2 regions of the Alicyclobacillus fodiniaquatilis genome follow, and region 2 is predicted to be linked to the other one. Evidence: a T-box and tRNA genes for the amino acid it is inferred to sense, from the RefSeq annotation. Region 2 holds a T-box; the other holds one or more tRNA genes.
The links. A T-box is a leader RNA that pairs with one kind of tRNA and senses whether it is charged. The one in region 2 lies ahead of pheS (phenylalanine--tRNA ligase subunit alpha), so its partner is inferred to be a tRNA-Phe.

Region 1 (11,276 bases), on a different contig from region 2:
AGACATATGACATTGACGTTTTGCTGACTTGTCTTCAGATGTCGGATCAAGTGGTCCTCAATTCCATTTGGTTGGACAAGGACCGTTTTATGGCCTGCAAACATCACCTCCACCGCCATAGGACAGTGGTTGTTCCCTATGATAGAACCGCTGAAATGGACTGGGCGGCATGCTTGCATCATATGCTCGGTTGGTTCGACGAGGCAGGCATTCCACGTGAAAATTTAATCATTGATCTGTGTATTCGCCCGGCGGCAACGGAACAGTTTGAAGTGATTCGCGAGCGGGCAGCACTGGCAAAAGCGCTGTCTTTGGAAACGATGGCTGCTGCCGACAATTATGCGCATGGAACCGTATCGCGCAAAGCGGCTTTTCAAGATGCCATTCGTTTCTTTAAGTCCATCGACGTAGATTACGTCATCGTCAGTCGCATGTTGGAGAAATACGGCTTGGGGCATGAGATTGACGATTCAATTTAGATGCATAACCTGCAAAGTGCAGGGGATAATACTTTCATAGGAGTTGATGTGCCAACAAAACGAAAATTTTTTCGTCAAGTCGGAGCATCGGTAACCTATAAGCGAAAAGACGGCGAAAGCCGTCTTTTCGTGATCTTAGGGAATGCCAAGCTCCCCCTCATTTATCCGCTGTTCAAAGCAAAACCTCTGCGTCGATGATATGACCAGCCCGCACGTATTTGACGAGTGACGTCACTTCTTTCCATACCCATCTCTTTCCGCGCTCTGTGGTCCACCAGTTGTCTCTTCTCTCATAAGGACCATCCGCTGGACACAACGTATATTCGATCCAATGGGGCATGTAGGTTTGCAGCGTTAACCAACAACGTCGCATGTGTGAGGGGGAACTGACAACGAGCAGACGACGGATGTGATTCAGGCCAACGGCGCGATCCAACACCAATAGCGAGCAAAGTACATTTTCTGTCGTGTGGTTTGATTCTGTTTCGACAAGAATGTCTGATGCGGGGATGCCTTGTTCAATCGCCCACTTGCGCATGGTGATGGCCTCTGCAGGGATGGTCTGGCCGTAACGACTTCCTCCTGTCATGCATATCAGTGGCGCCCGCTTGGATTGATGCAGTTCAACGGCCTTTTCAACCCGCTCTGTACGCCCACCCCCGAAAACGAAGATACAGTCTCCGTTTTGACCGTCGTCACAAATACCATCGAATATGAGCTTTGTGATTTGCGCTCGTGACAACTTTTCAGGTTCAATATTGGAGATGAGCACGGTTGTCCCTCCTGCGGTTGGATTCTCCATCACCCTATGCCGTCGCGATGCGCAGCAACACGGCCACAGTACCACACTCACATTGGCCGTATATCTATTCAAGACAAGGCGCCCTGTTTGGGGAGCCGTGTGGTTGGCGATCACGTTGATGTGGACGTTTGTGTACATTCACATTGTGACGACGGTTTCTAGAATTTTTTTGCCATTTTAGATTACCATCGATATTAAGTGTAGTCCTGAATTCGCTGGCAAGGAAATATATTAGGGGGCAAGCGCTTCAGGTATACAGAGGGAAGATATGTATCAAGAAGGTGGTTGTCAGCAAATCATTAATGTGTTATTGTTAACCTGTTTTTAATGCGAATTTTGCTTTGTACATTAGGAGAATGTGGTATTGCTTTTCCGCTTGAATGAAATGAATAAGGTCAAGAACCCTTATGTAGATGAGGGGGGCGGAATTTTAGACAAATAGTCAGCCGTTGAATGAACGGAGTCAAAATGCTCGTCAGTTTAAATTCACACCAAATGAAAACGTTTACCTTTGTTCTTCCCGTGTGCTTTCTGTGAGGAGGTGACTGGATGAATCTGTTCCATGACGCAAATAGGTGAGTTGAAGACCATGCAATTCGGTGTTTTACAGACCATGCTTTTTGTGGATGTGGCTTTTGTCCTCGATTCTCAAAGATATCATTGGTGGTGATATGGTGATCGTACATGCTACGGAAACACAGGTAAAAAAGGTTTCTAAAGTGGGGACTCGTCAAGTCATCAAAAAAATCAGGCGACACTGGCAATTGTATTTGGTAATTGTGTTACCGTTCACTTTTCTGGTGGTATTCAATTACGTGCCTATGGTCGGTGTCCAGATTGCTTTTCGCAACTACAATCCAGTCCAGGGGATCTGGCGCAGTCCGTGGATTGGCATGCAGGAATTCTCTTTTTTCTATCACTCTCCATATTTTTGGCCAGTGATTCGCAATACGCTGACCATCAGTATTTATTCCTTGCTCGTCGGAACGCCGACAGCGCTCATCCTGGCGCTTTCCCTAAACGAAGTCAAGCATGAACGTTTTAAGCGCGTTGTGCAGATGTTTACGTATGCTCCGTATTTTATTTCTACTGTAGTCATGGTTGGCATCATGGAGATCATCCTATCTCCCTCCGCAGGCCTTTTGGGTCAAATCGCTCAAGTGCTTGGGATTCACAATGTCCCTAACATCTTGGGAAGCTCTAAAGCTTTTCCCTCACTGTATGTCTGGTCTGGTGTCTGGCAAGAAACTGGTTATGGCGCTGTGATTTACTTGGCAGCATTGGCGAACGTGAATCCGGAACTGTATGAAGCGGCGAAGATCGACGGTGCGTCACGATTGCAGAAAATATGGCACGTAGATCTGCCTGCGATACGGCCGACCATCATCATCCTGTTCATTCTCTCCGTTGGCGGCATTTTGGGCGTTGGATTTGAAAAGGCTTTTCTGTTGCAGAATTCGCTGAACCTCAGCGCCTCAGAAATCATCTCTACCTACACTTACAAAATGGGGTTGGTCGATGCAAATTTCAGCTTTTCCGCTGCGGTTGGCTTGCTGAATTCGGCGGTTGGTTTCATTCTCATCCTGATTGTCAATTTTGTGGCCAGAAAAGTCTCTGAGACAAGTCTGTTTTGAAAGGAGAGAAATCAGCATGAGCGCATCTACCGCTGTACGGGAATCCATGGGGGATCGGGTTTTTCTGGTTGCGATATACGTTTTCCTGAGCGTCATTATGATCATCGTTGCCTATCCGCTCATCTATGTATTTAGTTCATCATTTAGCTCTGCTTCTGCCGTCATTGCAGGGAAGGTTTGGCTGTGGCCAGTACAGCCGACTTTAGATGGATATATGGGCGTCTTTCGCTACCCGGAGGTTTGGACGGGTTATCTCAATTCGATCATCTACACGGTCTGTGGTTCTATTTTAAGCGTCGTGTTGACAATCATGATGGCTTACCCACTGTCGAAAAAGGATTTTTACGGCCGTAAATTTTTTACGTGGGCATTGCTTTTTTCCATGATGTTCAGCGGCGGTCTGATTCCGTTCTACTTGTTGGTCAAATCATTGGGATTGCTGAATACGCGTCTGTCTATGATCATTCCGGGCGCTTTGAGTGTGTTTTCTGTCATTGTGGCCAAAAGTTTTTTCCAATCCACGATTCCGGAGGATCTATATGAGGCGGCGGAACTAGATGGTTGTAGTGATATCAATTTCTTAGTGAGGATTGTGTTACCGCTATCAAAGCCCATCATCGCTGTTTTGGTGCTCTGGTCTGTAGTGGGACAGTGGAACTCGTATTTTAATGCCCTGATTTTTTTGAATTCGCAGAGTCTTTATCCTCTGCAACTGGTTTTGCGCGAGATTTTGATTCTGAACAATGTTTCGATGTCGTCGATGAATCTTTCGCCGGAGCAGTTAAAGTTGTTTCAGGATATGAAGACATTGCTGCAGTACTCCCTGATTGTCGTTGCGAGTGTGCCTGTATTGTTGATGTACCCGCTGGCACAAAAATATTTCGTAAAAGGCGTGATGATTGGGTCGGTGAAAGAGTAGCGATCCCGGTGGGCCGTCGCGCCAGCATTTGAATTGCATGCTCGTCCATTTAAACCGTTAATTTGCTGGAAATCAAAGATAAATAGGGGGAAATGAACTTGAAGTCGCTGCATGTAAAGAAGCTGTCCTTATCTACCGCAATTGCCATTCTAGGAATCGGTGTCACTGGCTGCAGCAGCAATCAGGGCAATACATCCAATTCTTCCGGTTCGTCCGCTTCAAACACCATTTCCTTCTTTGCTTCTCCATCAGAAGGTATGAATTTGCAGACGAATTGGTTTACGAAATATATCCAAAAAAAGTTTAACATTCAAATCAATTGGGTACAGGTGCCCAGCAGTGATGTGGCGACGAAACAGTCATTGCTTTTATCGAGTGGCGACTATCCAGATGTCTTTTGGAGCGGTTCTTTCTCCAATTCAGATGTCCTGAAGTATTCACAGGAAAGAATTCTTGTGCCCTTAAACAGTTTGATCAAACAATATGCGCCGAATGTTTGGAAAGGCATTCAGACGTTTCCCGGCCTAAAGCAGGACGTGACGGCGCCAGATGGCAACATCTATGGTCTGCCTGGTGTCAATTACTGTTTCCACTGCGATTGGTCCAATAAACTTTGGATAAACACATCGCTGTTGCAAAAATACGGTCTGCAAATGCCGACGACGACGCAGGAATTCACCCACGTGCTGCAGGTTTTCAAACAGCACGGCCTCACGCCGTTATCCGGATCAACAGATGGCTGGAATTCCGACCCCACGACATTTTTGATGAACGCATTCATCTATGACGACGGCACAGATTACTTCGATGTGAACAACGGGAAAGTTTCGTTCGCGCCCGTTCAACCCCAATGGAAGCAAGGTCTGGAGTATATCCACAACTTGTATGCAGAGGGTTTATTGGATCACCAGGTATACAGCCAGCAAACGAGTATTTTGCAGCGTGAAGTCGCCGCTGGGAAGGTCGGCGCTGCGCCTGGTGGGGATTCGGCGGTCTTTGTGAACTACACAGCGACAAGCAACAACTATAAACAGTGGCTGACAGTGCCTCCTTTGAAGGGACCAGATGGCGTTCAGTACGCGGCATTCAGCGGCAATGGTCCAAGTGGTATTACGTTTGCAATCACCAACAAAGCGACCAAAGCTCAGGAGATCGCGTTGATGAAGCTACTCAACTTCATTTGGACGCCGATGGGGAACCAGGTATTTGATTTTGGGCCGGAAGGGAACCTCTGGACGAAAGCCAAGAAGGGGCAAAAAGGGCTGAACGGCAAACAAGCGCTCTTTAAGACAGATTGGGGTAAATTGACCAAGCCGCAAAACGAGGGTTACAGCCAAATGGGTCCGATGTATCAAAACGAGGTATGGCGCGATGGCGATGTCGCGGCTCCGCCGTACTCTTATACCGGCATCACACAAAGTCTTTTGCAACTGGAGACGGAGAAAAATTACGCCGGGCATCAACCAAAAGAGGTGTATCCCAACGGTGTTTGGATTCCAAGCGCCGAAAACCAACAATACGCATTGGATCAAACCAATATTGACAACTACGTAAAACAGTGGACGAGCGAGTTTATTGTCGGCAGCAAATCCATCGACAAAGACTGGAACACATACGTACAAGGTTTGAACAATCTGGATTTGGCGCAGTATCTCAAGATGTCGCAGGATGCCATGAAAAAGCCGTTCGATACCAGTTCGTTTCAATCAGATCCACAAGATATTCAATTTTTAGAGTCTCTCCAATGAGTGAAATCAGCGCGTGAGACATGAAGCCATTTTTGAAGGGGGGTGAGGAGTGGGACAGTCAAGAAATGCATCACCAAGCCGACCTTGTGAATCAAATACATCCATGTGACCCGTATACCGGGGGCCTGGTGAGCGATAAGGGAACGTATTTGGAGCGATATGAGGAGGTCAGGTGTTTTGAAACGAAAAACTTCTAAAAAATTTGTCTCTTCAGCGGGGATGGCCGCAGTTCTGGTCTTTGGCGTCACTGCGTGCAGTAGTCCCTCGTCCAACTCTCCAGCGAATACATCGTCGAATTCGTCATCAGGCGGCGTCACTGCGGTCTCGATGTTCGCTTCTCCAGGCGGCGACATCATCAATCTGAATACCAACTGGTTTACAAAATATGTGGAGAAGAAATTCAACATCAAAATTAATTGGGTGCAAGTTCCGAGCAGCGACGTGGCGACAAAACAGTCTTTGCTCCTGTCGAGCGGAGATTATCCAGACGTATTTTGGAGTGGATCGTTCTCCAATGCGGATGTATTGAAGTATTCACAACAAGGAATCTTGGTTCCCTTGAATGATCTGATCAAACAATATGCACCCAATCTCGAAAAGGCCATACAAACTGATCCAGGGTTGAAACAAGATGTGACTGCACCGGATGGAAATATTTATGCGCTCCCGGGCTACAATTATTGTTTTCACTGCATGTGGTCCTCTAAGCTCTGGATTAACAGCGCGTTGTTAAAGAAATATGGATTACAGGTGCCGACGACAACGCAAGCATTTACGCAAACGCTCGAAGCCCTGAAACAACATGGCATTACACCACTGACAGGTGACACAGATGGATGGAACGGAAATCCGACGACATTTCTGATGAACTCGTTTATTTACGACGATGGGTCAGATTATTTCGACGTGAATAACGGGAAAATCACCTTCGCGCCGATTCAAGATCAATGGAAGCAGGGGCTCGAGTATATTCACAGTCTGTACACCCAAGGCTTGTTGGATCGTCAGGCGTTTAGTCAAAAAGAGAGCATCGTGGACAGAGAGGTCGCTCAAAACAAGGTGGCGATGGTTCCTGAAGGGAATTTTGCCGCCGTCACCAGCGTTCCATCCATTATTAAAAATTGGGCGACCATGGCGCCGTTGAAAGGTCCGAATGGTGTGCAGTATGCCACCTTCTATTCACCGGTTCCAAGTGGCGCGTCTTTTGCCATTACCAATAAGGCATCCAAGACCGAAGAGATTCAGATGATGAAGTTATTGAATTTCATCTGGACACCAGAAGGAACACAAATGCTAGACTTCGGGCCGAGCGGTAAATACTGGACTCCTGCGAAGAAGGGCCAGCTCGGTCTAGACGGAAAACAAGCGTTGTTCAACACCGACTGGAACAAGTTTTACAACGGCGGATCGCAGCAAAATGAAGGCTGGGATCAGATGGGTCCCATCGACCAATCCGAAATCTGGCGAAACGGTGGCGTCGCAGTTCCTCCATATTCGCCCAGTGGCTTGACCAGCAGTCTGCTTCAGTTGGAGACTGAGAAAAATTACGCAGGTCATCAACCGCCGGAAGTATACCCAGGGAATGTCTGGATTCCCACTGCGGAAAACCAGCAGTACGCAATGTACCAAACCAACATCGATAATTTCGTGAACCAATGGACGAGCGAATTCATTGTCGGATCGAAATCCATTGATAAGGATTGGAACACATATGTGCAAGGTGTCGAAAACCTCGGCTTGGATCAGTACATCAAGATGTCACAAAGCGCAATGGGCAAACCGTTTGACACGAGTCAATATCAACCGGATCCAAAAGATGTGAAATTCCTGGAATCACTCAAGTGACAAGAATCGCATTCACGCATATGTTGAGGAGGGAAGCAATGTGACAGATTATCTATGGCCAGAGCAGTATGGAGATCCCAGTTGGTTGTTGAATGATCGCTTTGGGCTGTTCATCCACTGGGGTTTATATTCAGCCGCAGCCCGGCATGAGTGGGTTATGAATCGGGAGCGCATTCACCCAGATAAGTACAATCAATACTTTGAGCATTTCGATCCCGATTTGTACAATCCGCAGGTATGGGCCGAAGCTGCCAAAGACGCGGGTATGAAGTATTTTGTCGTGACGACGAAACACCACGAGGGATTTGCGCTCTGGGATTCACAGTTGACCGATTACAAGGCGACGAACACGCCTGTCCAAAAAGATTTGCTGCGTCCCATGGTCGATGCGTTTCGCGAGCAAGGGCTGAAGGTGGGCTTTTATCACTCGCTCATTGATTGGCATCATCCGGAGTTTCCTGTGGATGGACTTCACCCTCAGCGCGACGATGAAGCGTTTAAGCGGCAAGCCGCTGAACGGGATATCAAGAAATATGCGGCGTACCTGCATGGTCAAGTGAGAGAACTGTTGACGAATTACGGAAAAGTGGATTATTTATGGTTCGATTTCTCCTATGCGCGAGAAAATTGGGGTTGGTCCAAGGGCAAAGGGGCAGATGACTGGCAATCTGCAGCGTTGGAGAAAATGGTGCTTGAGCTCCAGCCAAACATCCTAATCAATGACCGGCTCGATCTCGACAGAGGCGTGGGTACACCAGAGCAGTATCAACCGAGCGGATTGATACTCAAAGACGGCAAACCGGTGATCTGGGAGGCTTGTCAAACGCTCAATGGCAGTTGGGGATACGATAGAGATAATCTCGATTGGAAATCAGTTGATCTTCTCGTAAAAATGCTGATTGACACGGTGTCAAAGGGCGGCAATCTGCTGCTCAACGTCGGGCCGAATGCCCGTGGTGAGATCGATGAGCGCGCACTGGAGACATTGCGCGGCATCGGGAAGTGGATGCGTCTACACTCGCGCTCCATCTACGGCGCCACAAACAGCGAATTTACCGCGCCGCCTGATTGTCGCTACACACAGCGGGGGGATCGCCTGTATTTGCACATTTTTTCATGGCCGTTCAAGCACATTCAATTGCCGGGGTTGGCTGGCCGCGTGAAGTACGCTCAATTTTTGAATGACGCGTCTGAAATTCAATTTGGGGAAGCTGTGGAAAGCGTGAATGTTCCACATGGCGCTTCCGTAGAAGCGGGCAATGTCATTTTGGAACTGCCGATTCAGAGACCTGACGTGGCGGTGCCAGTAGTGGAGTTGTTCTTGAAGTGAAAGCGCTTAAAGTATAGGCGGCAAGCAATCGGGCAGCGCAAAATATGCTTTTTGCGTATTCATGCAAGTGGTCGATGGGAATGCTCGCCAATCAACACTACTGATGGGCAGGGGCGACCGGAGCAACAACCCTTTACGGATAGCGGCGCAGGGTAGGATGAGAAACGCGCATCCCTCCTGTGCCGTTTTGTTGAACGGCAAACGACATACATACAGGTCATTTGTGCAAGACGCGGGTGGACAGCACAATGTCGAATGTGGCGGAAAGCTGGCATGAGATCAGATGAATTTGCCCTTTTCCCTTTTCGCGCGTCATCTGTGGTGTATTTTGTAACCAGCTGGAATCGTGCAAACGTCAATCAATCAGCACATCGAGAATGGCGCGGCAACGAGGTGCGCGCTTTAGTTTCGGGGCAGGCATTGTGATCGAGATGTGTATGAGCGTGTGGTAGGATGTATTTGGTAATCCATCTGGATATTGAGTTACTCTTAAGGCGAATCTGGCCATTTCCTGATGGTGGTTCTACCTATAAGTTTGAGAAGTTTCTTCTTTGCGCATCGTTCTCGTAAATCGGACAAACAGAGACATGGGCCATCAGTGATCGACAGTGAAAATAGAGTAATTCATGAGGTATCTGCGTCAAATGGTGAGGCTTGACTACGGCGATCTCGCCGAATTGAACTTGATATACGGAATCCTGTTGACAGAGTTTATGGAGAGAAAGTTGATTAGGCTCAAGAACGAATATCCAAGCCCGCCATTGTCTGGTGCAGACGTAAGTCGTATTTTCTCACTACTTGGAGAGAAGAACATGATTGATCTTAGGGAGAGAGCGGAACATGCTAAAAAGGCGAGTGCGGCGCAGAAGACAAAACAATCTTTAATTGCAAATTTGATCAATAAAAAAACCACTTCCTTCTTGAATAGTCTCAAGAAACAAGTGGTTTCTGGTGAGTGGAACCGTGTCTCGCAACGACCACACGGTACACATAAAGCGCAAAACCCTGTCAAATCAATTATGGTAGCGGCGAGTGGACTCGAACCACCGACTCCACGGGTATGAACCGTGTGCTCTAACCAGCTGAGCTACGCCGCCATGACCTTAATGGTGGCTCGGGACGGAATCGAACCGCCGACACGAGGATTTTCAGTCCTCTGCTCTACCGACTGAGCTACCGAGCCTTGTGGTTGCGGGGGCAGGACTTGAACCTGCGACCTTCGGGTTATGAGCCCGACGAGCTGCCAACTGCTCCACCCCGCGGCGTGGTGGACGTTGACGGGCTCGAACCGCCGACCCTCTGCTTGTAAGGCAGATGCTCTCCCAACTGAGCTAAACGTCCATGTTATCATATGTAATTGTGGTTTAGTACAAAGTCCACAAATGGTGACCCCAGCGGGACTCGAACCCGCGTTACCGCCGTGAAAGGGCGGTGTCTTAACCGCTTGACCATGGGGCCGTGCGCTGGCTCCCCGAGTAGGATTCGAACCTACGACCCTCCGGTTAACAGCCGGATGCTCTACCGCTGAGCTATCGAGGAAAGTGGTGGAGGTAAACGGATTCGAACCGATGACCCCCTGCTTGCAAGGCAGGTGCTCTCCCAGCTGAGCTATACCCCCACGAAACTGGCGTGCCCTGAGAGATTCGAACTCCCGACCTTTTGATTCGTAGTCAAACGCTCTATCCAGCTGAGCTAAGGGCACAATGGCTGGGGAAGAAGGATTCGAACCTTCGCATGACGGTACCAAAAACCGTTGCCTTACCGCTTGGCTATTCCCCAATATGGGGTGAGTAGTGGGAATTGAACCCACGTATGCCGGAATCACAATCCGGTGCGTTAACCCCTTCGCCATACTCACCATATTGTATATCTGCCCATCATGCCCACATTTGCATTAACTATGCAATCTACAAGCACAATTGCAGATGGTGGAGGGGGTAGGATTCGAACCTACGAAGCATTCCGCAACGGATTTACAGTCCGCTCCATTTGGCCACTTTGGTACCCCTCCGTGTCGTTCGCAGCGTCGCGAAACACTCGCAGCGCGCATTGAGTAAGATACCACGGGCTATTTGGCGAAGTCAAGACCAATCCAGATATTTTTTTCACTTTTTGTTCTGTACAGCCACATTTAAAAAATCACTTCCTATATATACGGTCATTATTTCCCCATGCGCAGTTCATTTTTAAAGTCTCTACAATACGCTGTTGGTTCGATCCGAATGTGATTGACGTGTCCTTGCATGATGGAGGGTGTGCATTTGGTCATGGGCCATTGTACTATGTGATTGGAATCCCTGTGCAGAATCTCATGTTGAAAATCATGCAGGCAGTCGACAGTGAACAGGACATTTTAATATTGCAAATTGGTGTTGAAGCCATGATGGTCAGCAATAACAAGAGTGAAAATCTGTACAATAAGGTGTTGTGAGAACCTCATACTATAAGTCGTGAAATCACTATCAGTGAGCTATACATTATAGATAAAACTCGGTAGTTTTGATGCACAAATAAAAAAA
Region 2 (11,276 bases):
AACTGATGGCTTGTCGTCCATTGTGCTCCCCCCTTACAAACGCGGTGGCCTCCCGCTCTAGCCAACCGCTTCACGCCATATTCCACTCAGCCAGTCCAATTTCCTGCTCAAATATAGCTTATCTTTAGCTGCGCAAGCGCGCATCCACTTTTTCTTCCAGCCTTGCAAGCACCAGTTTGATCACATCATCAATTTCGTCATCCGTCAACGTGCGTTCATCCGCTTGGAAATACAAGGAAAGCGCTACGCTTTTGGAGCCTGATTCCACATTCTCGCCGACATAGACGTCAAATACCTTGGTTTCACGCAGAATTTCGTTGTTTTCTGCCACAGTCAACTCTGTTATCGCCGCCAACAGCGCACCGACCTGGACGTCCTCTTTGACGATCAGCGCCAAATCGCGGCGTGATCCCGGGAACCGCGGCAACTGCTCGACCGTTTGCGCGCCGCGCATATGGGCGTGCAGTTTCTCAATGTCAAACGCGGCGTAAATGGCCGATGGCACATCCAAGGCTGCTGCAGTCGCCGGGTGGATCTCACCAACGACCCCCAACACCTCGTCACCGGACAGCACTTTTGCACTGCGCCCCGGATGCAACCAAGGCTCGGTCGCACGAGTGTATGTGACCTCAATCCCAATGTGATCCATCAAGGTTTCGATCACGCCCTTGGCATCGAAGAAATCGTATGCACGAGTGCGCTGGTAGAGATTTTCTGCAGATTGGCCGAACCACAAAAGCGCCACTTGTGCCCGTTCATGCGGTTGGGTGGCAATCGGCCATTCCCTTGCTTCATAGACATGGCCCAGTTCAAAGATGGCGCCGCCATCGACGCGGTGAGCCAAATTGTACCGCGCCACCTCTGCTAAAGAAGGCAACATGTGTGTGCGCAGCGCCCGTCTTTCGTCCGACATCGGATGCATCAATGGAACCATTTGCATCAATTGTGTCTCCTCGGGCAATTGCAGTGCCGCCAAAGCCTCCGGCGCAGAAAACGCGTATGTGCGCACCTCGTATAGACCAGATGCGACAAGTGCGTCACGCAGTTGCTCTACCAGTTTTTGTATTCCAGTGCGCCCGCCAGCCGTCATCGGACCACTAGGCAGAGTCGATGGAATTTTGTCATATCCATACAGACGCGCCACTTCTTCAGCCAAGTCTGCCTGGAGACTCAAATCTGGTCGCCGCGGTGGCACAGTCACCGTCCACTCATCCGAGTGCGCCGTCACTGTGAAACCCAATTGGCCAAAGATTTCCACGATGGCTGCGTCAGCCACATCACTGCCCAAAAGTGACCGAGCCGCATCTGGAGAAAACGAGATGTCGCGTCCAACATGTGCAGCTGATTCGTCTGTCTGCCGCGCTGTGATCGGACCGCCGACCGCCTTGCCACCTGCATATTCCATCAACAAAGCTGTCGCGCGAAGCAGGGCGTTACGCACACAAACTGGATCGACCCCTTTTTCAAACCGCTGTTGCGCTTCGGAGCGCAGTCCCAATTTCTGTCCTGTACGCCTTGTGGAAAGCGCGTCAAAACGGGCGGATTCAATGACGACACGCGATGTATCCTGTTTGATTTCACTGTTTTCAGCGCCCATGACACCTGCTAAGCCAATGGCTTTGTGTGGGTCGGCTATGACCAGCATATCTTCATCCAGAATGCGCGTCTGACCATCGAGTGTCACCAACTGCTCGGCGTCTGCCGCTTGCCGTACGACAATCGTTTCATCAGCAATGGCGGCCGCGTCAAACGCGTGTAGCGGCTGTCCCCATTCCAACATCACATAGTTGGTGACATCGACAATGACATCGATGGGACGCACACCCATCGCCATCAACCGCATTTGCATCCATAGAGGCGCTGACACTGCGGAAAGGTCGGTCAGCATCTGGGCGTCATAGCGCGCGCAGCGATCACTGACCAGCTTCACTTGCAGCGGTGAGGCATCCTCCGGTAGAGATAACTCAATTTCTGTGGGAAAGCTGGTCTTTTGTTTGGTCAACGCAGCAATTTCGTAAACCAGTCCGCGAATGGACAAACAATCACTGCGATTGGGTGTCAAATCCACATCCAGGACAAAATCATCGAGATGCAGAACCTTGACGATATCTTCACCAATCGGCACATCCGTTGGCAGCAAATAGAGACCGCTTGTCGCATGGGTTGGCAACAAACGTGTATCCAAGCCGATTTCCGCTGCGGAGCAGAGCATGCCATTGCTGGTGACACCACGCAGTTTGGCGCGCTTGATGGTGACACCGCCAGGCAGTTTGGCGCCAGGCAGCGCAACAGGCACTTTCAGGCCTGGTTTGACATTTGGCGCACCACAGACAATTTGATATGGTTCTGATCCGCCAACATCCACTTGGCACACATGTAATTTGTCTGCATCCGGATGGTCTTCCATCTCTGTCACAAGTCCAACTACGACGCCTTCTACGCCTTGATGGCGCAGTTCCACCGCATCGACCGCCAGACCAGCGGCGGTGAGCATTTCCGCCAATTTTGCGGGTGTATATGCTGTTAAATCGATGTATTCACATAGCCATTGATAAGAAACCTTCACTGGGCCACCTCCAAGCTGTTGTACAGATTGTCAAATCGTCGCGAACTGCGAAAGCAGGCGTAAATCATTTTGGTAAAATTGGCGGATGTCCGGAATGCCGTACTTGAGCATTGCAACACGCTCAGCGCCCATGCCAAAGGCAAAGCCCGTATAACGACTCGAATCATACCCGGCCATATCCAACACGCGTGGATGCACCATGCCCGAGCCTAAAATTTCAATCCAACCAGTTTGCTTGCAAACGCGGCAGCCCTCGCCTTGACACTGTACACAGATGAGATCCACTTCGGCGCTCGGTTCGGTAAAAGGGAAAAAGCTCGGTCGCAAGCGAACTTGCTGATGTTCACCAAACAGGGCACGTGCGAACTGCTCCAACGTGCCTTTTAAATCACTCATGCGAATACCCTCGCCCACAACCAGCCCCTCAATTTGGGTGAAAGCGTGCGAATGGGTCGCATCGTCCTCATCGCGGCGATATACGCGACCTGGCACCAGCACTTTGACAGGCACTTGTGGCGCCAACCGCTCCATGGTGCGCACTTGCATCGGTGAAGTGTGCGTGCGCATCAACAATTCCTCAGTGATATAGAACGTGTCCTGCATGTCCCGCGCCGGGTGATCCTTCGGCAGATTGAGCATTTCAAAGTTGTATTTATCCGTTTCCACTTCCGGACCATCCGCAATCAAAAAGCCCATGCCGAGAAAAACGTCCTCGATTTCGCGAATCACTTTGGAGATGGGATGCATTGCGCCAAAATTCGCCCTGCGGCCCGGCAACGTAACGTCGATGGTTTCAGCCATCAATCGCGCGCTTTGCTCCGCAGCCGCCAGCGCCTCGCGCTTATCATTCCACTTCGCTTCCAACGCTTGGCGAACCTGATTGAGCGATTGGCCAAATTGCGGTTTTTCACTGGCCTCAAGTTGACCCATCTGTTTGGATAACCCGGTCATCTCGCTCTTTTTGCCAAGATACAAAACGCGCCACTCGTTCAACGCCTTCGTATCTGCAATGTCCTGTAATTTCGTCTCTGCTTCCGTTTGTATTGCGCTTAAATGCGCTTTTAGCGCCGGAAAATCCATGGGTGCCCCTCCTTGTATACAAAAAAGAGCAACCGCCCCGAAATAGGGACGAGTTGCTCGCGATACCACCCTAATTGGCGACATGTGTAAAACAGTCGCCCAACTTCATTCGATAACGGCATACCTCATTCCAAAACCGTGCGAGGTATCCGGCAAAGCTTACTGTATTGATGCTTCAGCCTTGCGGCTCCGAGGTGAATTTCAAACAGATAGACACAGCACACTTCCAGTCTTGGTGTGCCTCCCTGTGGAGTCTGAAGCTGCTCTACTGGCCTCATCTAAGCCATTTGCATATCCATTTTTGTAAATGTGATGTGCGTTACGCAATAGCGCAACACCAAGGTGTCAATCTAATTTGCTGGATAGTCTGCCATCCGTGATGCGTCCCGCACCAGCAGAATCATGAAAATGTCAGTCAATTGAGGCATCGCGGATGGCGCACGCATAGGTATCGACTGTATTTTCAGGGTAGATTATACGCAAATCAAGACTTGGAAGCAACCCAACCACGCGCAGACTTCTTCCAATTGTAGTACACTTGACGTTAGACCGCCATCCGTGATCCCCCGCGCCACCAGCATCATGGAAATATCATACATATCAAGGCATCGCGGATAGCACACGCATAGGTATCGACTTTATATTCAGCATAGCAATATAGCCATTCGGACAAAGGAGGCGCGTGAGACGTGACCGCACACACCCCTGTCGACCCGATTGATCACGCCATCCGCATGGTGGAGGAAGAACGTCGGCGCATCGCCCGTGACCTGCACGACGGACCAGCGCAAGCACTGACAAACTTGAGTATGCGATTGAATCTCATTCAGCGTCTGCTAGTAAATCGGCCAGAGATGGCTTCGAGCGAGATCGACAAAGTCAACCACGGCATCCTCCAGGCTGTCAACGAAATTCGCCGCCTGATCTTCGATTTGCGGCCCATCAGCATTGACGAACTTGGCGTCATCCAGGCCACACGTGAACTCTGCCATCGGTTTGCGCGCGAATGGAATGTCCGCATCCAAGTGGAGTCAGACGATGCGACTTACTTTCAGTTCAGTGCGGCGAAACAGATGATTGTGTTTCGACTGATTACAGAAATGCTCAATAATGTGCACAAACACGCGGAAGCGACCCACATTCAAGTTCGCTTCACCTACCAACCTAGCGCATGGCGCGTCTCCGTCACGGATAACGGAAAGGGGTTTGATACCCATGCCATTCCGCAAGGCCGCTATGGCATTCTCGGCTTGCGGGAGCGGGCGGAACTGCTCGGCGGCACACTTCGCATTGAATCCACCATTGGCGAAGGAAGCACGTTCACCATCGAAATTCCACAAATGTGACTGAACCGTATGCTGACGTGCGGCCTAATGACTCGGCGCTTGCCTAATCGGGCGAATCCAACGAAATCTGGGTGTATATCGTGGTCCCTCATCCACTGTGCACATATCCTAACACTGTGTTCGGCGGCGAAACGCCGCAAATCGCAACAAGGAGGGGCTAATATGTACGGTGCTTTTGGTGGCTATACGCAATGGGCGGTCGTGTTCCTTATCATCTTTGTTTTGTTCTTCTTGCTAGTGCCTGCCTTCGGTGGAACAACTGGAACTGCAACTGCAACCCCTGGCGGCGCCTATTGACGAACAGACGCCCATTAAACAAAGAACTGCCTCCGGTTGAAAGCCAACTGGAGGCAGTTCTTTGTTTTCATGAATTATCACGGCATGCTCACAACGCGCTCATGAGTCCGGAAAAGCAAAACCGACTACGCGTCAGGTTTGCTGCCAAACCCACTCATCTCAAACATCCCAAATCTGCAGTCCGCGAATGGTGCCCAGCGCTTCATCCACACTGTCTGCAAGCACGTTCAAATGACCCATTTTGCGATCCCGCCGCGACGACGCTTTCCCGTACAAATGCAACTTCACATGACCAGGTAACTTGTCCACCATTTCAAGAACCGCATCCAGATGCTGTCCCAGAATATTGACCATGACCACGGGTGTGAGCAAGCGAGTATCGCCAAGCGGCAAATTGCACACCGCCCGAATATGCTGCTCAAACTGGCTTGTGACACAGGCGTCCATCGTGTAATGGCCGCTGTTGTGCGGACGCGGCGCCAATTCGTTGATAAACAGGCTATCACCCTGCCCGACGAACATCTCCACCGCAACCAAGCCGACGACATCAAGCCGTTCCGCCACCTGTTCGGCCAGCTCAACCGCCCGCGCCAATATGGCGTCACTGTAACGCGCCGGAACGATAGACAAGTGCAAAATGTGATTTTCGTGTATGTTTTCTGCAGGCGGAAAAACCGCAACCTGACCATTTTCGTTGCGCGCCACGATGACCGACAGTTCCCCCACAAACGGGACAAACTGCTCGGCGATGAGCGGCGCCTCGGCGTCAGATGAACTGCTTTCCTGCGTTAAAACGGCTTCCCATTCCGCGCGAAAACGCTCGATATCCTCTGCCTGCCGCACCATCCATTGACCCTTGCCGTCATAGCCGCCACGACTTGTTTTGATCACCAATTTTTCACCGAGTTGGCTCGTCGCCTGCTCGATGTCCGCGAGATCGCGAAGGGGCACAAACGGTGTGACGGGCAAGCTTTGCGCGGCCAAAGCCGATTTTTCGCGCACGCGATGCTGTGTCAAAGCAAGCAGTTGGCTTCCTTGGGGCACGCGACTCGACGTCTCCAATGCAGATGCCACGGCGGCGTCCACATTTTCGAATTCGTATGTCACCACATCCGCCAGTTCCGCCAACCGCGAGGCCGCCTCGACATCAGAAAACGCGGCGATAACGTGTTCATCCGCGACTTGTGCTGTCGGGCAGTCTGCGGTCGGATCCAAAACAGCAAAGCGATAGCCCATCTTGCGGCCGTCCAATGCCATCATGCGCCCCAATTGCCCTCCGCCCAGGATGCCGATGGTCGCAGGTGGTTTCACAGCCGACGGCTTCGTTCCATCAAACTTCACCTGGCTCGCCTCCCGCCAACACATCCGCCTCAACGCGCGCGCGCCGAGCGGCAAGTCGATCCGCCAACGCAGCGTCATCAACCGCCAAGATGCGCGCCGCATACAACGCCGCATTTGTGGCGCCGGCCCGACCAATCGCCATGGTCGCAACCGGTACGCCGCCAGGCATCTGGACGATGGAAAGCAGCGATTCAAGTCCCTGCAGCGTCGACGTTTTCACAGGTACGCCAACCACCGGCAAATCCGTTTTGGACGCCACCATGCCTGGCAGGTGGGCAGCCCCGCCTGCACCGGCGATGATGACGCGAAGACCGCGCGCTTTGGCGCTTGCCGCATACTCAAACATATAATCCGGGGTGCGATGCGCGGAGACCACTTTCTTCTCGTACGGGATCTCAAGCTCGTCCAGGACACGACAACTGTGCGCCATCGTCTCCCAATCCGACTGACTCCCCATAATGACGCCAACCACCGCCTGGCTCATGCTGCGGCTCCTCCCTGCTTTCGTTTGTTATGCCAACGTAACGTCGTTACACAGGTAGACATCTTGGATGACATTCAACAGCTGTACACCTTCTGCCATCGGACGTTGGAACGCCTTGCGACCAGAGATCAAGCCCATGCCGCCTGCACGCTTGTTGATGACTGCTGTCTTGACCGCATCTGCGAAGTCGTTGTCGCCCGAAGCGCCGCCAGAGCTGATGAGGCCAATCTTGCCCATATAGCAGTTCGCGACTTGATAACGGGTGAGATCAATGGGATGATCTGTCGTCAATTCGGTATAAATGCGCTTGTCTGTCTTGCCGTAGCTGCTTTGTCCCATGTTCAACGCCGTGTAGCCGCCGTTGACGGTTGGCAGCTTTTGTTTGATGATGTCCGCTTCAATGGTGACGCCCAAGTGGTTCGCTTGGCCCGTCAAATCAGCAGCTGTATGGTAGTCCACCCCATCCTTGACAAACGCTTCGTTGCGCAGGTAACACCAGAGAATGGTGAACATGCCGAGTTCATGCGCGCGGTGGAACGCTTCGCTCACTTCTTGCAACTGACGAGTCGATTCCGGCGAACCGAAGTAGATGGTTGCGCCAACGCCAGCTGCGCCAAGCTCCCAAGCTTGTTCTACCGAAGCGAACATCACTTGGTCGAACTGGTTCGGGTGTGTCAGCATCTCGTTGTGATTGATTTTGACAATGTACGGAATCTTGTGCGCGTACTTGCGGCTCGTGAGCGCCAGAACGCCAAGCGTGGATGCAACGCCGTTACAGCCGCCTTCGATGGCCAGTTTCACGATGTTTTCTGCATCAAAGTAAGCTGGGTTTTTGGCAAAGGATGCCCCAGCGGAGTGCTCAATCCCTTGGTCGACCGGCAAAATGGACACGTAGCCCGTGTTCGCCAAACGGCCAGTGCCATACAGGGACTGCAAACTGCGCAACACTTGGTTGTTGCGGTTGGTGTATGTAAACACATCATCCAAATAGGTCGGGGAAGGCGAAGTGATGGAAGACGCTGGAATGGTCGTCGTCTTGTGCCCCAACAAGCTTTCTGCTTCACTGCCTAAATAATCGCGGATTTGTTCGATCACGATATCATTCACTCCTCAAGTTGTCATAAATACAGTTAGGTGGACAGGATGTCTGCCAGTTGATAAACAGGCAGCGACGGCTGGCGATGTGATGCGAATACCTCATCAAACGGCACTGACGTCAACTCGTGGTTGACGGTCGCCGCCATATGGCCGGAGATCCCTTGCAGACACAGATCCACTGCATGCGCACCCAAACGGCTGGCCAGCACACGGTCAGCGGCACTGGGCGCTCCGCCGCGTTGGACATGGCCCAAAACTGTGACACGCGTGTCAAAGCCAGTGTGCTGCTCGATATAGCGGCCGATCTCGCCCCCTTGGCCCGCGCCTTCCGCCACGACGATGATGGAATGCTTCTTGCCGCGCGCCACGCCACGCTTTAGTTTAGCCACAACGTCCTCAAGTTTGTACGGAACTTCTGGAATCAACACCGATTCTGCGCCACCAGCCAATCCGGCCGCCAACGCGATGTGCCCAGCGCTGCGCCCCATGACTTCAACGACGTATGTCCGTTCGTGCGACGTGGCCGTGTCGCGAATTTTGTCAATCGCTTCAATCGCCGTCTGCACTGCCGTGTCAAAGCCGATGTTCGCGTCACACGCGCCGATGTCGTTGTCTATGGTGCTGGGGACGCCGATGGTCCTGATGCCAAGCTGGTGCAACTTTTGCGCACCGCGGAAAGAGCCATCGCCGCCAAACACAATCAGGCCGTCAATGCCTTCCTTTTGCAGCCGTTCATAGCCCTGGCGCTGACCCTCTTCTGTCAAAAATTCAAGACAGCGCGCCGTGTATAGGAAGGTTCCACCCCGCTGAATAATGTCACCGACAGATTCCAACTGCATCGGCTTCAAATCCCCGTCTAACAAACCTGCATATCCACGGCGGATACCCACGACTTCGAGCCCACGATAAATCGCGGTGCGAACGACCGCACGAACACCAGGGTTCATGCCCGGTGCATCGCCGCCACTTGTCAAAACACCAATCTTGCGGATGATGACCACCCCCATAGGGACGGGATTTGTCCCTTAATGACAAAATAAGTCCCACTGAAATTTAACTAAAGCGCGCCCATATCTACATGGTAGAACACAGACGCGCAACTTGCAATGGATGACTTGTGCAATCAGCCAGTATTTCGCAGTCCAGCGGCAATGCCATTGATGGTCAGAAGCACATCGGCAAGCAAAGCCTGTTTTGTCTCTTCGTCGACATCTTCACGCATTTGACGCAAGAGCCGAACCTGAAAGAATGACAGCGGATCTACATATGGGTTACGCAATTGAATGGACGCTTGGATGACTGGCTTATTGTCCAGCAACTCCGCATACCCAGTGATCTGCAACACCAGTTTAAGACTCCGGTTGTATTCTTGCTCAATTTGCGCAAACAAGCGCTCACCTGTGTCACCAGCGAGATACGCGTATTCACGGGCGACAAGCATGTCGGCTTTTGCCAAAGCCATCTGCAGATTGTCAATCAACGTCCGGAAAAACGGCCACTCCCGATACATCTCCTGCAGGCGGTCCAGTGTCGCGCTATCTTTTTGCAGCAATTGCTCCATTGCCAAGCCAAAACCATACCACGCTGGCAACAGATGGCGATTTTGCGTCCAGGAGAAGACCCAGGGAATGGCACGCAAGTCTTCAATTTGGGCAGATTGCGTCCGCTTCGATGGCCGCGATCCGATATTCAGCTTGCCAATCTCGTCGACCGGGGTGGCAATGTGAAAATAATCGAGAAACGATTCATCGCCAAATACAAACGCGCGGTACGCCTCAAATGAAAGTTGCGACGCTTCAGCTAAGAGCGCCGACCACGCTTGCGCGGCGTCATCCGTCTGCCCGTCCAGTGACCTGGTTGCGCCAACGAGCACTGCTGCGGTAGCTGATTCGAGCGACCTTTCGGCAATGCCAGGATGGCTGTACCGCTGCGAAATGACTTCGCCTTGTTCGGTGATCTTGACGTGGCTGAGCAAAGCGCCTGTCGGCTGCGCTAAAATACTCTGTTCAATTGGACCGCCGCCACGACCGAGCGCACCGCCGCGACCATGGAAGAATTTCAGGCGCACATCGTATGACTTTGCAGCATCCAGCAGCGCGCACTGTGCAGTGTAAAGCGACCAGTTGGAAGTCAGATAGCCCCCATCCTTGTTGCTATCCGAATAACCGAGCATGATCTCCTGAAAATTCCCGTGGGCTGCCAAATGACGACGATAGACCGGATTGGCGAACAGTTCCGTCATAATGGCTGGCGCTGCCTGCAAGTCTTCGATGGTCTCAAAGAGCGGCACGACATTCAAGCGGCTTTGCGGCGCATCCGTCGGTCCATCTGGCCAGCCAAACAAACCGCACTCTTTGGCCAACAACAAGACTTCCAGCAAGTCACTCGTACCTTGGGTCATGGAAATAAGATAGTCTTCCACACACGCTTGGCCAAACTGCGCCTGACCGTCGCGAATGCAATCAAATACAGCCAACGCCTCTGTCGTTTGTTCGTCATACGCGTGATACGGATTGCGAATCGGCCGCGGGGACGCCAAACAGTCGGAGAGCATTTGCACCCGCTCCGCCTCGTCCATCAAGTGGTAGTCACCTAAGCCAGCCACGTCGAACAGTTCCGCCACGGCGTGCTCGTGCACACCGCTGTGTTGACGAACGTCGAGCGTCAACATGTGGAAACCAAACAAGTTGACCTGGAAGCGGAACGGCTCCAGATACATCCCTGCCAAGCGTTCGCCGCGATGGTTGCGAAGCGAGCGGATCATCATATCGACATCGGCCAAAAGCGCTTGTGGATTTGCGTAATCTTCGCCGGAAATCACTTGTCCGTGCACCCGCTTGCGCGTGTTCTGCAGTTTTTCAATCATCGAATCAATTTTTGCCCGATACGGCTCATCCGTCGGCTCGGCAAGCGACGCCATCAGTTCCGCGTCGGCGCCCACACGCTCCACCGAAGGGCTCAAATTGCGCGCCAATTCGTGCATTCTCTCCTCGTATTTGGAGAGTGCCAAATCGAAGTGCAATTTCAGCGTCTCAGCGGTGATATCATGCGTCACATTCGGATT

Region 1: it has a tRNA-Phe gene. The T-box ahead of pheS (phenylalanine--tRNA ligase subunit alpha) is inferred to sense a tRNA for this amino acid. The anticodon was not compared.

Annotation. Positions count from the first base shown of each region.
Region 1 covers NZ_JBHUCX010000005.1:44,147-55,422, forward strand. Annotated here, with positions in the region: gene ACFSB2_RS02010 (hypothetical protein) at 1-479, shown strand, start outside; gene ACFSB2_RS02015 (YdcF family protein) at 652-1,251, opposite strand; gene ACFSB2_RS02020 (ABC transporter permease) at 1,953-2,915, shown strand; gene ACFSB2_RS02025 (carbohydrate ABC transporter permease) at 2,932-3,834, shown strand; gene ACFSB2_RS02030 (extracellular solute-binding protein) at 3,933-5,582, shown strand; gene ACFSB2_RS02035 (extracellular solute-binding protein) at 5,760-7,427, shown strand; gene ACFSB2_RS02040 (alpha-L-fucosidase) at 7,468-8,757, shown strand; gene ACFSB2_RS02045 (hypothetical protein) at 9,031-9,183, shown strand; tRNA gene ACFSB2_RS02050 (tRNA-Met) at 9,778-9,854, opposite strand; tRNA gene ACFSB2_RS02055 (tRNA-Phe) at 9,865-9,940, opposite strand; tRNA gene ACFSB2_RS02060 (tRNA-Met) at 9,944-10,019, opposite strand; tRNA gene ACFSB2_RS02065 (tRNA-Val) at 10,023-10,098, opposite strand; tRNA gene ACFSB2_RS02070 (tRNA-Glu) at 10,141-10,215, opposite strand; tRNA gene ACFSB2_RS02075 (tRNA-Asn) at 10,222-10,296, opposite strand; tRNA gene ACFSB2_RS02080 (tRNA-Ala) at 10,300-10,375, opposite strand; tRNA gene ACFSB2_RS02085 (tRNA-Arg) at 10,383-10,459, opposite strand; tRNA gene ACFSB2_RS02090 (tRNA-Gln) at 10,462-10,536, opposite strand; tRNA gene ACFSB2_RS02095 (tRNA-His) at 10,540-10,615, opposite strand; tRNA gene ACFSB2_RS02100 (tRNA-Tyr) at 10,684-10,768, opposite strand; gene ACFSB2_RS02105 (hypothetical protein) at 10,991-11,188, shown strand.
Region 2 covers NZ_JBHUCX010000083.1:66,718-77,993, forward strand. Annotated here, with positions in the region: gene ACFSB2_RS19885 (cell division protein ZapA) at 1-21, opposite strand, end outside; gene pheT (phenylalanine--tRNA ligase subunit beta) at 125-2,566, opposite strand; gene pheS (phenylalanine--tRNA ligase subunit alpha) at 2,597-3,646, opposite strand; T-box leader at 3,688-3,936, opposite strand; gene ACFSB2_RS19900 (sensor histidine kinase) at 4,336-4,992, shown strand; gene ACFSB2_RS19905 (hypothetical protein) at 5,155-5,289, shown strand; gene purK (5-(carboxyamino)imidazole ribonucleotide synthase) at 5,449-6,630, opposite strand; gene purE (5-(carboxyamino)imidazole ribonucleotide mutase) at 6,620-7,114, opposite strand; gene ACFSB2_RS19920 (class I fructose-bisphosphate aldolase) at 7,142-8,209, opposite strand; gene pfkA (6-phosphofructokinase) at 8,245-9,204, opposite strand; gene ppc (phosphoenolpyruvate carboxylase) at 9,336-11,276, opposite strand, start outside.